3 regions of the Enterococcus diestrammenae genome follow, and region 1 is predicted to be linked to each of the others. Evidence: riboswitches for the same ligand, from Rfam matches in the RefSeq annotation. Region 1 holds a riboswitch; each other region holds the start of a gene.
What was found. Region 1 has a riboswitch for thiamine pyrophosphate ahead of ACO03U_RS12585 (ECF transporter S component). Riboswitches for the same ligand answer to the same signal wherever they lie in the genome.
Positions count from the first base shown of each region.

Region 2: it holds a riboswitch for thiamine pyrophosphate, as region 1 does, so the genes downstream of both, thiD (bifunctional hydroxymethylpyrimidine kinase/phosphomethylpyrimidine kinase) here and ACO03U_RS12585 (ECF transporter S component) in region 1, are expected to answer to the same signal.
Region 3: it holds a riboswitch for thiamine pyrophosphate, as region 1 does, so the genes downstream of both, thiT (energy-coupled thiamine transporter ThiT) here and ACO03U_RS12585 (ECF transporter S component) in region 1, are expected to answer to the same signal.

Region 1 is NZ_JBMRGR010000025.1:946-5,147, reverse strand. It holds gene ACO03U_RS12595 (energy-coupling factor transporter transmembrane component T) at 1-577, opposite strand, end outside; gene ACO03U_RS12590 (ATP-binding cassette domain-containing protein) at 574-1,950, opposite strand; gene ACO03U_RS12585 (ECF transporter S component) at 1,947-2,510, opposite strand; TPP riboswitch at 2,666-2,755, opposite strand; gene ACO03U_RS12580 (YccF domain-containing protein) at 3,411-3,776, shown strand; gene ACO03U_RS12575 (phosphotransferase family protein) at 3,850-4,202, opposite strand, start outside.
Region 2 is NZ_JBMRGR010000021.1:29,868-34,069, reverse strand. It holds gene thiE (thiamine phosphate synthase) at 1-433, opposite strand, end outside; gene thiM (hydroxyethylthiazole kinase) at 420-1,238, opposite strand; gene thiD (bifunctional hydroxymethylpyrimidine kinase/phosphomethylpyrimidine kinase) at 1,235-2,041, opposite strand; TPP riboswitch at 2,349-2,447, opposite strand; gene mgtA (magnesium-translocating P-type ATPase) at 2,568-4,202, opposite strand, start outside.
Region 3 is NZ_JBMRGR010000006.1:44,980-49,181, forward strand. It holds gene ACO03U_RS05745 (ribose-phosphate diphosphokinase) at 1-765, shown strand, start outside; gene ACO03U_RS05750 (iron-sulfur cluster repair di-iron protein, ric) at 1,039-1,338, shown strand; TPP riboswitch at 1,406-1,509, shown strand; gene thiT (energy-coupled thiamine transporter ThiT) at 1,573-2,169, shown strand; gene ACO03U_RS05760 (hypothetical protein) at 2,451-3,224, opposite strand; gene ACO03U_RS05765 (class A sortase) at 3,489-4,202, shown strand, end outside.

The DNA.
Region 1 (4,202 bases):
GCCACCGCACAGCCACTAACAAGGTTTTCATATACAACAGCGGTGACCAAAAGGACAAGCGCTGACCTTTCAATAGCGCGGCTTCTCGCATATTCTTGACTTCCCGCAACATCTCGGAAATCCCCTGGACCACCACCAAAATGCCGTAAACAAAATTTTGCGGCAAGCCCTGTTGTTCCAGATACAATAACAATTTCTCAAAGGAGACTCCCATGGCAAAAACCAAACCCAAGCCAGCAAAAGCAAAACAACGACTGGCTAGCACAAATGCCGTGCTCTCTGGATTGCCTTGCATAATCACCGCCCACCCAGCACTGACCGCTGGCAATATCGGCAAGACAAGCAAGGTCAGCAGACTTGCAAAGTGCTTTCTCACCACTAAAACGCCAAAGCAACAACCGATAATTACCAAGTTCAGCCAAAGCGTAGAACTGAAAGAAAGCACCAACGTTAATCCCAAGATCAAAACCGTCAGATTGACTACTTGAGTGGTTTGAGTAACAGCAGTAGTTTGTGCTTTTACATTCAGCGAGTCAGTAGTGATGGGTTTTTCCTTTGCTTCACTAAGTAAACTCATTTTCTCGACTCCTTTTTTAAGTCCTGCAACTGTCCTGCCGCCAAGTGAACATGATGACGGCTGATTTGTGCCAATGGTTGCATGCGATGGGACACTACTAAAACAGCCTCTTGCTGACTCTTTTTTGCCAAGACATCAGCAAAAAAGTCGCACCCCCGCTGATCCAAACTAGCAAAAGGTTCATCTAACAATAACAACTCCCAAGGTCGTGACAAAATTCCTAACAACTGCACCATCTTCTTTTGCCCCTCACTCAGATGATAGATACTCCTATCCAAAAACTCCCTCAGTCCCAATTTTTGCAAGCTGGCCTCTTGCTCTGCCGTCAGTTGATCTGCTTGCCAACCCCAAGAAACTAGCTCTTCTCGCACCGTCAATCCGGTAAACTGGTGCTGAGGATCTTGCACCCCTAGCGAAACTCGCCGATAAAGTGAGCGCCTCTTTGGTAGCGGTCGCCCTTCATAAAGATAACGTCCTCGGTATTTTTCCAGCTGCATAATCGTCCGCAACAAAGTGGATTTGCCACTACCATTGGCCCCAGTCAAAGTGGTCAAGCCGGTTTGAAAGGTAAAATCACTAGGCTGCAACAAGGGCCGACCTTTTTCAAATCCATAGCTAACTTGCTGCAACTGTAAACTCGCTGCATCTTCACATCCGCTCGCCATCGCAAGGGACCATTGCGGCTCGTGGTCTGGCAAATCCGCCACTGGCAACTCCTGCAAATGCCCCTCAGCAAGCAACAAGTGCCGATCCACCACTTCCTGATAACCTGCTAGATCATGATCCGCTAACAAAATCGTCTTTCCCAGATCCCGCAACTGAGCCAACAGTTGCAATAAACGCCGACGACTGGCGGGATCGATGCTGGCAAAAGGTTCATCTAACAACAATATTGGCGAATCTAAAGCCAATAATACCGTCAAGGCACAACGCTGTTTTTCCCCTCCAGAAAGCTGATGAAACGGCTGATCCATCAGCGCTATCGTATCTGCCAACTGACAAGCTTGTTGCATCTTTTTGGCAATTTTGCTCGGTGGTGTCTGAACATTTTCCAAAGCAAAGATCAGCTCCCGCCGCAGACTCCCCATTGCAAATTGTCGACTGGGATTTTGCATCAGCAAGCCAGCCAGTTGAGCTTTTTGACAACCTACTACCTCTCGCAGATTACGCCCAGCCAGAAAAATATCCCCCTCATAGGATAAGTCCAGCACTCCCGCTAGTAGGCGCAACAAAGTGGATTTACCACTACCGCTGTCTCCTCTAAGCAAACAAAATTCCCCTGCTGCTAACTTTAGCTGACAGTCTTTTAAAATCGGGGCCGCATCACTAGTCCTTCCCAATTGCCACAAACTCAGTCCTTGTAATGCAATCATCCTCCCGTCACCGCCAATTGTTGGACTTTATCATAAAGTTTCATGATGGCCTGCACTAAAATCATCCCGAAGAAAATCACCGAAAGCAGCCTTACTATCAATAAGCTCACCACCATGCCTACGCCTAGTGCCCCATAGCCAAATTTGAAAAATTCATAGAAAAAGCTCAACGCCGTCGTCCCAAATGCTCCGATTAGCAAGTGCCAACTATCATAACGGCGATATCGTCCTGCTAAAAAGCCCAACTCCGTCCCAGCGCCCTGCAACAGCCCCGAAACTAACACTCCCGGCCCAAAATAACTGCCATACAGCATCTCTGCCAAAGCTGCCAGCACTTCCCCTAGCACTGCGCTTCCCGGCCGTCGCACCAACATCCCCGCCACCGGTGCTGCCATCGTCCACAACCCGAACAAGATTTCATTGGCAAAAGGGCCATAGCCCAAAGGCGTCAAAACCGCCGTCAATAATGCATACAACACCCCCGCTCCCATAAAAATCGCTCCAAACAAAAACGCAATCAACGCTAGGAACAATACTTCTTGTAACCGCCATTTTTTCATCAAAAAAACCCCTTTCCTCATTCAATTACGAAACGAAAAGGGGCAGACCGATACCGTGATGAACTATCCACTAGCTTTGGAGAGAGTTTCCCCTCCAAAAAAGAAACACCCCACCAGATTTTTCTCTGATGGGGTGCATAAATAAGCCAATTCATGGTTGATCCTAGACATTTCCCTGCGTCAGTCCTAACTGTATCAGGTTCAATGGGTATAATCTCAGCTTTGCAGCACCCCAAATGTTTCTATTCAAATGTGACCACAGTGTAGCACATAATGTTGCCAAGTACCATATTTTTCGATGAAATTGTGAGAATGGTACGGATAGCTATTTTTTCGATGCCAAGACACTCTCCAGATAACGCTTGGCAGGGGCACAGCGTTCACGCTTTTCTTCCACTTTCCACACCACTTCAAGTTTTCGAGACAATCCGCTTCGAAAACAGACAAGCCCCTCTCACTCCCGCCACTCCCCGAAAAATATTTTGCAGGGGTATAGCGTCCATGCCTTACTTCCGATTTCCACCTCACTTCAAGTTTTCGATACGATCCGCTTCGAAAACAGACAAGCCACTCTCACTCCTACTACTCCCCGAAAAATACAAAAAACCTGCCGAGGGGAATCGGCAGGCGCATCTATTGATTGAGAGGGGAACTCAATCGAAGAAAAAAACAAAACAGATTAATCTCACGAGGTCGATACTTGGGGAGTAATGACTTACTCGATGAACGTAGTATAGCACAAATTTGCCAAGTTGAGAACTATTCTCAATTAAAAAAATGATTTTTTTATCCGACCTATTCTTTTACCAAACTACTCAGCCTAGCAGACTTTTGCTATACTGAGATTAACAAGAAATGGCATCAAAAGTTTCTTTGGACTTTTAGAAAAGGTGGGGTTATATGAGTTGTCTTGGAAATATCATTTGGATGATTTTTGGTGGCCTAGTCAGCGCTATCGGTTGGTTTTTGGCTGGTTGTCTCTGGTGCATCACCATCGTAGGGATTCCCATCGGCCGTCAGTGCTTCAAATTTGCTAGTCTGGGATTGGCTCCTTTTGGCAAACAAATCATCTACAACGACAGCAACGTCAGCCTGTTGCTAAATATTATTTGGCTCCTGGTGTCGGGCATTCCTCTTGCCTTAGCCCATCTACTTAGCGCACTATTACTAACCATCACCATCATCGGTATACCTTTTGCCAAGCAATCCATGAAGATGGCCAAACTCTCCTTGATGCCCTTTGGCGCTCGGGTTGTGTCTTATTAAGATATTTTCCATAAATAAAGACCTTTTCGCTATTTTTTGTGGAAAAGGTCTGTTTTTTTAAATTATTATTATGTTATTTTAAACTTTTCGGCACTTCCACCTCAGCCATTTCCTTCATGGCAAACTCGATAATCTGCGTAGCTAGTAATTTTCGATCCCAATGCTCAGGATCACTAGTAGCCAAGCGCGTCGTCCCCTCTGAAAACATCAATAGCCCCAACATTAAGCGCGACAAGGCCACCCGTGCTCTGGCATAAGGCGTAAAGATGATTTTTTCTTGGGCTACGCTATTGTATCCCTCGATCAAACCATGATTATCTTCCAGGCGCCCCAAGAAATCAATCGCAAAGAAGTCTGCATAATAGTCCCCAAAGAAACAACGCTCTGTGTCGATAAACCCAGCAAAGTTTCCCTCAGGATCAGCAA
Region 2 (4,202 bases), on a different contig from region 1:
TGACTGGGAGAGCATCTGGTTTGGTAGCTGTCGCAAACATCGCCCCGACACCGAGGTAGTCCGCCCCATCATGTTGGGCTTGGATAGCTTCGGCGACGGTTTGGACAGAGGCGCCGATCAGTTTATCTGGGCCTAGCAATCTGCGGGCTGCGGCGACGGGTAAATCCTGTTGCCCCACGTGGAGACCATCTGCGTCGCAAGCCAAGGCGATGTCCAAGCGGTCATTGATAATCAAGGGCACGCGATACTGATGCGCCAACTGTTTCATAGCCAGCGCTTCTTCGTAAAAGGCACGACTGGCTAATTCTTTTTCCCGTAACTGCAGCATCGTCACGCCACCGGCTAGCGCTTCGGACACAGCAGCCAACAGGGAATCCCCGGCGACACAGCTGGCATCTGTCACCAAATACAGTGCATAATCAGGCTTTGACAATTTGTAGTCGCCCCCTTTGTTCCATGGTAGCTGGGGTCAACTGACTCACCGCATCTAGCAAGGCCACCCGAAAGCTCCCCGTACCTTGGTGCTGCGTTTTTTCATGGGCGATTTCCCCGCTGATACCCATCGCCAGAGTAGCAGCCACACTGGCGCTAAAGTAATCTTTTTGACTACCACAAAAACTCCCCAACAACGAACTCAACATACAACCAGTCCCAGTGATGCGACTCATTGTGGGATGGCCGTTTTCAATAAGCGCCACCTGCAAGCCATCACTGACCACGTCGACTTTCCCAGTAATCACCACCACCGCTTGTCGAGCTAGCGCCAACTGCTGGGCCACGGCTTGACTGTCTTGTACTGTCAAAAGATCCGCCTGCGAAACATCGACACCTTGGTTGACGCTGGCAAAACCGGCCAAAAAGCGTATTTCTGAAAGATTGCCACGAATCACCGCAAAGTAAACTTCTGCCAGTAAACGTGCCAACGTCTGGTTCCGCAAAGCTGAGGCTCCCGCGCCCACCGGATCCAAAATCACAGGAATTCCCAGTTGATTGGCCTTTTTACCAGCTAACACCATCGCCTCAACCGTACGGGCATTGAGGGTACCGATATTGATCACCACTGCTTGTGCCAATTCAGTAATCGCTGCGACTTCCTCTAGATCATCTGCCATAATCGGCGAACCACCAATCGCTAAGGTAATATTGGCACAATCGTTCACCGTGACATAGTTGGTCAAATGGTGTACTAGTGGATTTTGTTCCTGCACTTTGTTTAAAGCCGTTTGATAGGGATTCATGCTTGCTCCTCCAATCCTTGACGATACACTTGGTAGAAATGATTTGTCGGACCATGCCCCTTGCCTAGCGCTAAGGAATGGGTGATTGCCATGGTGATGTAGTCCTTAGCTTTTGCAACAGCTTCCGGTAGTGCCCGTCCCAAAGCCAGCTCAGAAGCAATCGCGGAAGAAAAAGTACAGCCGGTGCCGTGGGTATTTTTCGTATCTACTCGTTCGACGGAATAGTGGTAAAAATCATGCCCATCAAATAAAACATCCGTCGCCGCTCCCGTCTTGTGGCCCCCTTTGATCAGTACTGCGGCACCACAGACTTGCTGGATTGCCCGGCAAGCTGCTTCCATCTCCGCTAAAGTCGTAATTGTCCGATTCGCAATCTTTTCCGCTTCAGGGATGTTGGGGGTGATGACATCTGCCAGAGGTAAAACTTCGGCAATCAAGGTATCAATGGCTGTGGGATCCATCAAAGCATCCCCGTTTTTGGCATACATCACCGGATCTAGGACCACGTTTTGCGGTTGCCATTTTTTGAGACTAGTAGCCACGGCTTGCATGGTTTCCCGACTGGAGAGCATCCCGATTTTCACCGCTTCTGGAAAAATATCCTCAAATACCGCGTCCGCCTGCTGGCAAATCACAGTCGGTGTCATGTCTTGATAAGAAATCACCCGCACTGTATTTTCCGCCACCACTGAAGTGACGATCGACATCCCGTACACTCCGTGAGCCGCAAAAGTCTTCAAATCCGCTTGAATCCCCGCGCCACCGCTACAATCTGAGCCAGCTATACTAACTACTTTTTTCATGAATCTGCTCCTCTCTGAAACTTATCATCGATGCAAAAATCGCTACATTTCATTCACAGGAAAGAAGACAGCCAGTTCAAAAGGCCCACCAAACGCCTGCCTCTCTCAACAGGCAGGATTGCCCCAGGATACTCGTTAGCAGGCATCGGTTTCACCTGAATTTTCTATGAAAGCGCCTTGATTACGGCATACATCGCTGAAGTTGGCATTTGAAGATTTTCATGTATGCTGCTCTATCCCTTACTCTCGAAAAAAGACGACAGAAAAGGCACTCTCCCAGCAGAAGAGTGCCTTGAAAAAACGATCTTTCCCTCAGACAATTGCTCCCTACGCTGGTCTCAACCAAACAGGTTCAAAGGGTCAGGTTTTACCTTCTCAACGCCGCAGCGTCCCCCCGCAAACAAAATTCACTTGCTGTTATCATATAGCAAGCTAGTCGAAAACTCAAGAGTGTAAGTTGTAACCGAACCTCTGAGTTTCAAATAAACACTTCAAAGACACAGCTTCTTTTTAGCGCTTGCCTTTCTTACAACCAACTCCCGGTCTTACGAATATACACGTGCTTGACTGCTTCCAACGTCACCAAGTAGCCAGCGACGATCAAGAAGAACCAACCAAAGTAGGCCCCTGGTAAGCGGGAAAAATCGAAAAATTGACCGAGGGGCGTTAAGACTAGCAAAAAGCCTGCTGCTAGCGCCCCACCACTTGCCAATAAGACTGGCCAAGAAGCACGACTTTGGATAAAGGATAGTTTTCTAGTGCGAATCAAATGAACCACTAACGTTTGGGTCGTTAAACCTACTAAAAACCAACCTGTTTGGAACAGTCCTGCAGTGGCCACAGTATTGGCACCTAAAGCAAACCACATCACCAAGTAAGTCAAAATATCAAAAAGCGAGCTCACCGGACCAATCACCACAGTAAAGCGGAAGATATCCTTGATTTGCCAACTAGCTGGTTGCCGCAACTCTTCTTCATCCACATGGTCCCAAGGTATCGTCAGCTGGGCAAAATCATAGATCAAGTTTTGCAGTAACAATTGCAGAGACACCATCGGCAAAAAGGGTAGGAAGGCACTGGCAGCTAAAATCGAAAAGACGTTGCCAAAGTTAGAGGACAAAGTAATCTTGATATATTTCATCATATTGAAAAAGACTTTGCGCCCTTCGATGACCCCCGTCTCCAAGACTTGCAAGGATTTTTCCAGCAAGATGATCGAACTCGCATCTTTGGTGATATCCGCTGCGGTATCCACCGAGATCCCCACATCAGCCTTCCGCAAAGCTGGCGCATCATTGATTCCATCTCCCATGAAGCCAACAGTATGACCCTTTTGCTGCATAACACCAATCAGGCGCGCTTTTTGCATGGGATTGAGTTTGGCATAAAGATGGGTTTCACCAACTTTTGCAGCCAGTTCCTCATCACTGAGGGCCTCGATATCGCTACCTAACAAAATTTCCCCCACAGCGATTCCGACATCACTGCAGACTTTTTTTGCTACGAAAGGATTGTCGCCAGTCAGGACTTTGACCGTCACGCCATGGTCTTTCAAGGCTGCGAGAGCACTGGCAGCCGATGCTTTAGCCGGGTCCAAAAAGGCCATGTAGCCGATCAAGGTCAAGTCGTTTTCATCTGCCACCGTATAAGTAGCGTCCTTGTGGGCATCCCGTTTGACGGCGACTGCTATCACCCGCATCCCCTGTTCATTTAATTCTTGATTGAGGCGCCCCATGGTTTCTTTGAGGGCCGGAGTCAACAATTGCACCTGACCAGCAATTTCGACGTATTTGCAGACATCCGCCATCTCCTCCACCGCGCCTTTGGTAATCATCAGTTGGTACCCATCCACCTGGAGGATGACAGACAAACGCCGCCGCGAAAAATCAAAAGGTAATTCGTCAATCTTCACAATCTCTTGGTAGGGCAGTGATTGGTTTTGCTTTTGAAAATACTCGATCACCGCCACATCCATCACATTTTTCCAACCGGTTTGATAGTGGGAATTCAGATAAGCCAGCTGCAAGACCTGCTGATTTACTTCACCTAATGGATCAAGATGTTCCACCAAAACCACCCGATCTTCCGTAATCGTGCCAGTCTTATCGGTACACAAGATATCCATGCCTCCGAGGTTTTGGATTGCTGGCAGCTCCTTGAC
Region 3 (4,202 bases), on a different contig from region 1:
GATAATTTGATGGAATTGTTGATCATGATTGATGCTTTGAAACGGGCTAGTGCGAAAACTATCAATGTGGTTATGCCGTATTATGGTTATGCTCGCCAAGACCGTAAAGCACGCTCTCGTGAACCAATCACTGCCAAATTAGTTGCCAATATGATTGAAAAAGCAGGAGCTAATCGCCTTGTCTGTCTAGATTTGCATGCGGCTCAAATTCAAGGATTCTTTGATATTCCAGTGGACCACTTGATGGGGGCACCATTGATTGCCAACTATTTCTTGGACAAAGGAATTCAAGGAGATGACGTGGTTGTGGTATCGCCTGACCACGGTGGTGTGACACGGGCACGTAAATTGGCCGAGTTCTTGAAAGCGCCGATTGCCATCATTGACAAACGTCGGCCAAAAGCTAACGTTGCTGAAGTCATGAATATCATCGGACATGTTGAAGGCAAAACTTGTGTCCTGATCGACGACATGATCGATACAGCCGGCACCATCACTTTAGCTGCCAATGCTTTGAAAGAAGCCGGTGCTAAGAGTGTTTATGCTTCTTGTACGCATCCAGTTCTTTCTGGTCCTGCGATGCAACGGATTTCAGACTCCGCTATCGAACGCTTAGTCGTGACCGATTCCATCAACTTGCCAGAAGACCGTAAGATTGAAAAAATCGATGAGATCTCTGTTAGTGCTTTGATGGGTGAAGCGATTAAGCGAATCCATGAAAACAAACCAGTTAGTCCTTTGTTTGAAACCAATCAACCACAATAAGCAATTGCAAAAGAAGCAGGGCCACTAACTTGGTGGACTGCTTTTTTTGCGTGGGGAAGGGAAAATAGGGAGACTTAGGAGCCGAGAATTTACCGTTATCCATCGTCGACCTGCCATCGTTCATAAGCTTTATCGTCAATTTTGGTGGGTCCTGGTATCCTCTTTCGGATTAAAAATGTTTTTCTTGATAGCCATCAAGTTCTTCTGCTAGCCAGACAGGTATACTTCGTGATGGCAAGAAAATTTAAGCATTTATTGAAAGAAGGATTATGAATGACTAAAGTGACCGACTATCTCAAAGAAAATCAAGCAACCCTCGATTTATACACCACGGCGATTACCCGTGCTCATGGCGCTCATCATCCAGAAGTTTTTCAGGTGAAAGCTCTCTATGATAGCATCAGCCAAAAATTGGCGGAGACTACTGAAAATCCGGATCTTTCGGCAACGTTTGCCCAATTACGGGAACTTACAGCAGACTACCAGATACCAGATGATGTCTGCCCCACCTTTACCGCTACCTACCAAATGTTGGCAAAAGCCGACAGCTTACAAGAGGAAACGGAAGGCTGAAATTCCTCTTCCATTTTCTGAAAAATATGCTAAGATGGAGCTGTACCAAAATAACTGAATATAGAACACGATCACAAAGGGGAGCCATGCCATTGGCTGAGAATGAGTGAACTCTAAACCCTCTGTACCTGTCTCGATAATGCGAGCGTAGGAATTGTGACGACTTAGAAGTAGCATATACTTCTCCTTTGTAGATTGTGACTGTTCTATAATCTGCAATGGAGGAGTTTTTTTATGAATAAAAATCTGCGAGTCTGGATCGAAGGAACGATTATCGCCGCGATGGGGATGGCTTTGTCTTATATTCCCATCCAAACGGCAAATGCAGCCTTGGATTTGTCTTTAGGGTTGGTGCCGTTGGTGTTGTATTCTTATCGGCGAGGTGCGCTGGCAGGGATGACAGCAGGCTTTGTCTGGGGCTTGTTAAATATCGTCTTAGGTTCGGCGATGAAGAACTTTATCAGTGTCCCGCAAATCATTTTTGAATACCCCTTTGCTTTTGCCTTTGGTGGCTTGGGCGGCTTGTTGGGGACTAAAGTTCGCCTTAGTGTGCAAAAAGGTTATCAAAAACAGATGGTGCTGTACATTGTCTTGGGTGCGGTGCTTGCGTGTCTCTCCCGTTGGTTTTGGCATTTTTGGGCGGGGGTCTTCGTTTGGGGCGCCTATGCACCAGAAAATATGAGTCCTTGGCTGTATTCTTTTTCCGTCAACGGTGCCTCCGCTTTAGGGAATATCATCTATGTAGCGGTAGTTTTGGTGATTCTGGTCAAAGTTGCTCCTAGGTTGTTTATCCCGAAAGACGATCATGGTGTTTGGTCGGCTACAAAATAAGTTGTAAACCGGTACTTATCGGCAACCGTTAAGTGATTGAACCACTAAAAAAGCTGCATTTTCCACATCATTTGGAAAATGCAGCTTTTTTGCTGGATCAAGGAAGGTCAAAATTTCGGCTGTCAGAAGCCTTAAATAGCCAGTTTCATCTAAGATCTAAGCAGAAATCAGTAAAAAAACTGAGGAATGAGGCCTGTTTTATAGTCGCCTATAATTGGTTCCCTGATATTTTGAGGGATGCTTCGAAAAATAAGGCCATCCTGTATTTTTACAGGCTTACTTTAATTGGTTAGAAAAAGGAGATCTTTGTCTTCGTAGGTCACTTGCCATTGGCGTCGGTCTTGTTGGTAAATCAAATGGCCGACGAGCATGTCATCTTTGGTAAGTTCCTCATTTTTTCGAAAACTACCATCTTCAATTAAGTAGATGGGAATTTTATAATCTTGGCCTTCTGTGTGGGCCGACTGGAAGCAAAAGACGACACCTTCTTGAAAAAGACCTTTCATCTCTCGTAAAAGACTGATATCAAGTTTTTCTACTGGAGTTGCTTTGCGGAAAAATGAACGGCGGTCGTTGATTTTTTCCAAGACTGTCCGAGTGAGTTTGTCAGCGAGAATCCGATAATACTCATCTAAATAGCGATAGTAAACCCGGGAAAGCTCGTCTTTCAAATCGAAGTAAACGAAATTATTCTGCAGTTTATAGAAAAATGGCGAGTGGAGATGGGTTTTCATGTGGCCAAAATACAGCAACTCACTGATTTCTAAGGGTGTCAGTTCTTTTAGCAGGGCACTGTCATTAAAGTCAATCCATTTGATATCCTCAGAAATCCGATTGCGAGCCAGTTCATCGAAATACTGTTTGACGCCTTCATTTCCCCGCAAAATTTTCAAACCGGTGTGGGTTTCATATTCACCGTAATCAGAGGAAGGGTCTAGAAGCAGGAGATTTTTTGGCTGATGGACGATGCCATGATAAAATTCTAAGGGACTAATGCCCCGTGACAAAACGGCATTGCTGGTAGTATCAATATGTATGTAAATCATTTTTGTCATGGGGCGCCCCCTCCTTTTTCCCGATACTACCATCATACAACAACGAGGGATTTCGTGGTGTTTCGTTTCCTTTAAAGTTTGATTACAGAAAGGGCTTTCTTTTGCAATCTTTTGCTAGTCCAGCCAATTTTTAGAAAATCCGCTCCGCAAAAGAAGGTTGCGTTTTCTTAAAACTAGCGAGGCTGTCTGGAGCTACCATAGCCGGTGTGCTGTTTTCTATGGTAAAATAAAGGCGCTAGCAATCAAATGAGGGCGGGGCTTATTATGAAAAAGAAAAAACATCGGGGAAGAAATTGGCTTATCAATATCTTTTTACTACTGCTTTTGGTAGTCGGACTGGTATTGGTTTTTAATAATCAAATCAAAAACGTGATTATCGACCATAATGGCGAAAAATTTGCGGTTTCTAAGCTTACGAGAGAAGACATCGTAAAAAATGAAGAAAAAGAAGCGAGCTTTGATTTTGAAGCGGTAGTTCCTGCTAGCTCCGAGACGGTTTTCAAAGCCCAATGGCAAAATCGTAACTTACCAGTAGTCGGTGGTATCGCCATACCCAAAGTGGGCATTAATTTACCAATCTTTAGAGGTGTTGCCAACGAATCTCTCTTGTGGGGTGCTGGCACCATGTTTCCTGATCAAAAGATGGGGGCGGGCAATTATTCTCTGGCCAGTCATCGTGCCTATGATAAAGGGTATTTATTCGAACCATTAGATCAGACTCAAATTGGTGACGCCATTTATCTGACAGATTTGGAAAATATCTATGAGTATACCGCTACCTTGAATATTACTGTTTTACCCACTGAGACGCAGTACATTGAAGAAGTCCCAGACAAAAAACTAGTCACTTTGATTACTTGTAATGAAATCGGCGGGACCAAGCGGGTAGTCGTTCAGGGGGAACTAAAATCGGTAACTCCTGTAAAAGAAGCAACGGCTGAAGTGTTGGGATATTTTGAGATGGATGTAAAACATTAT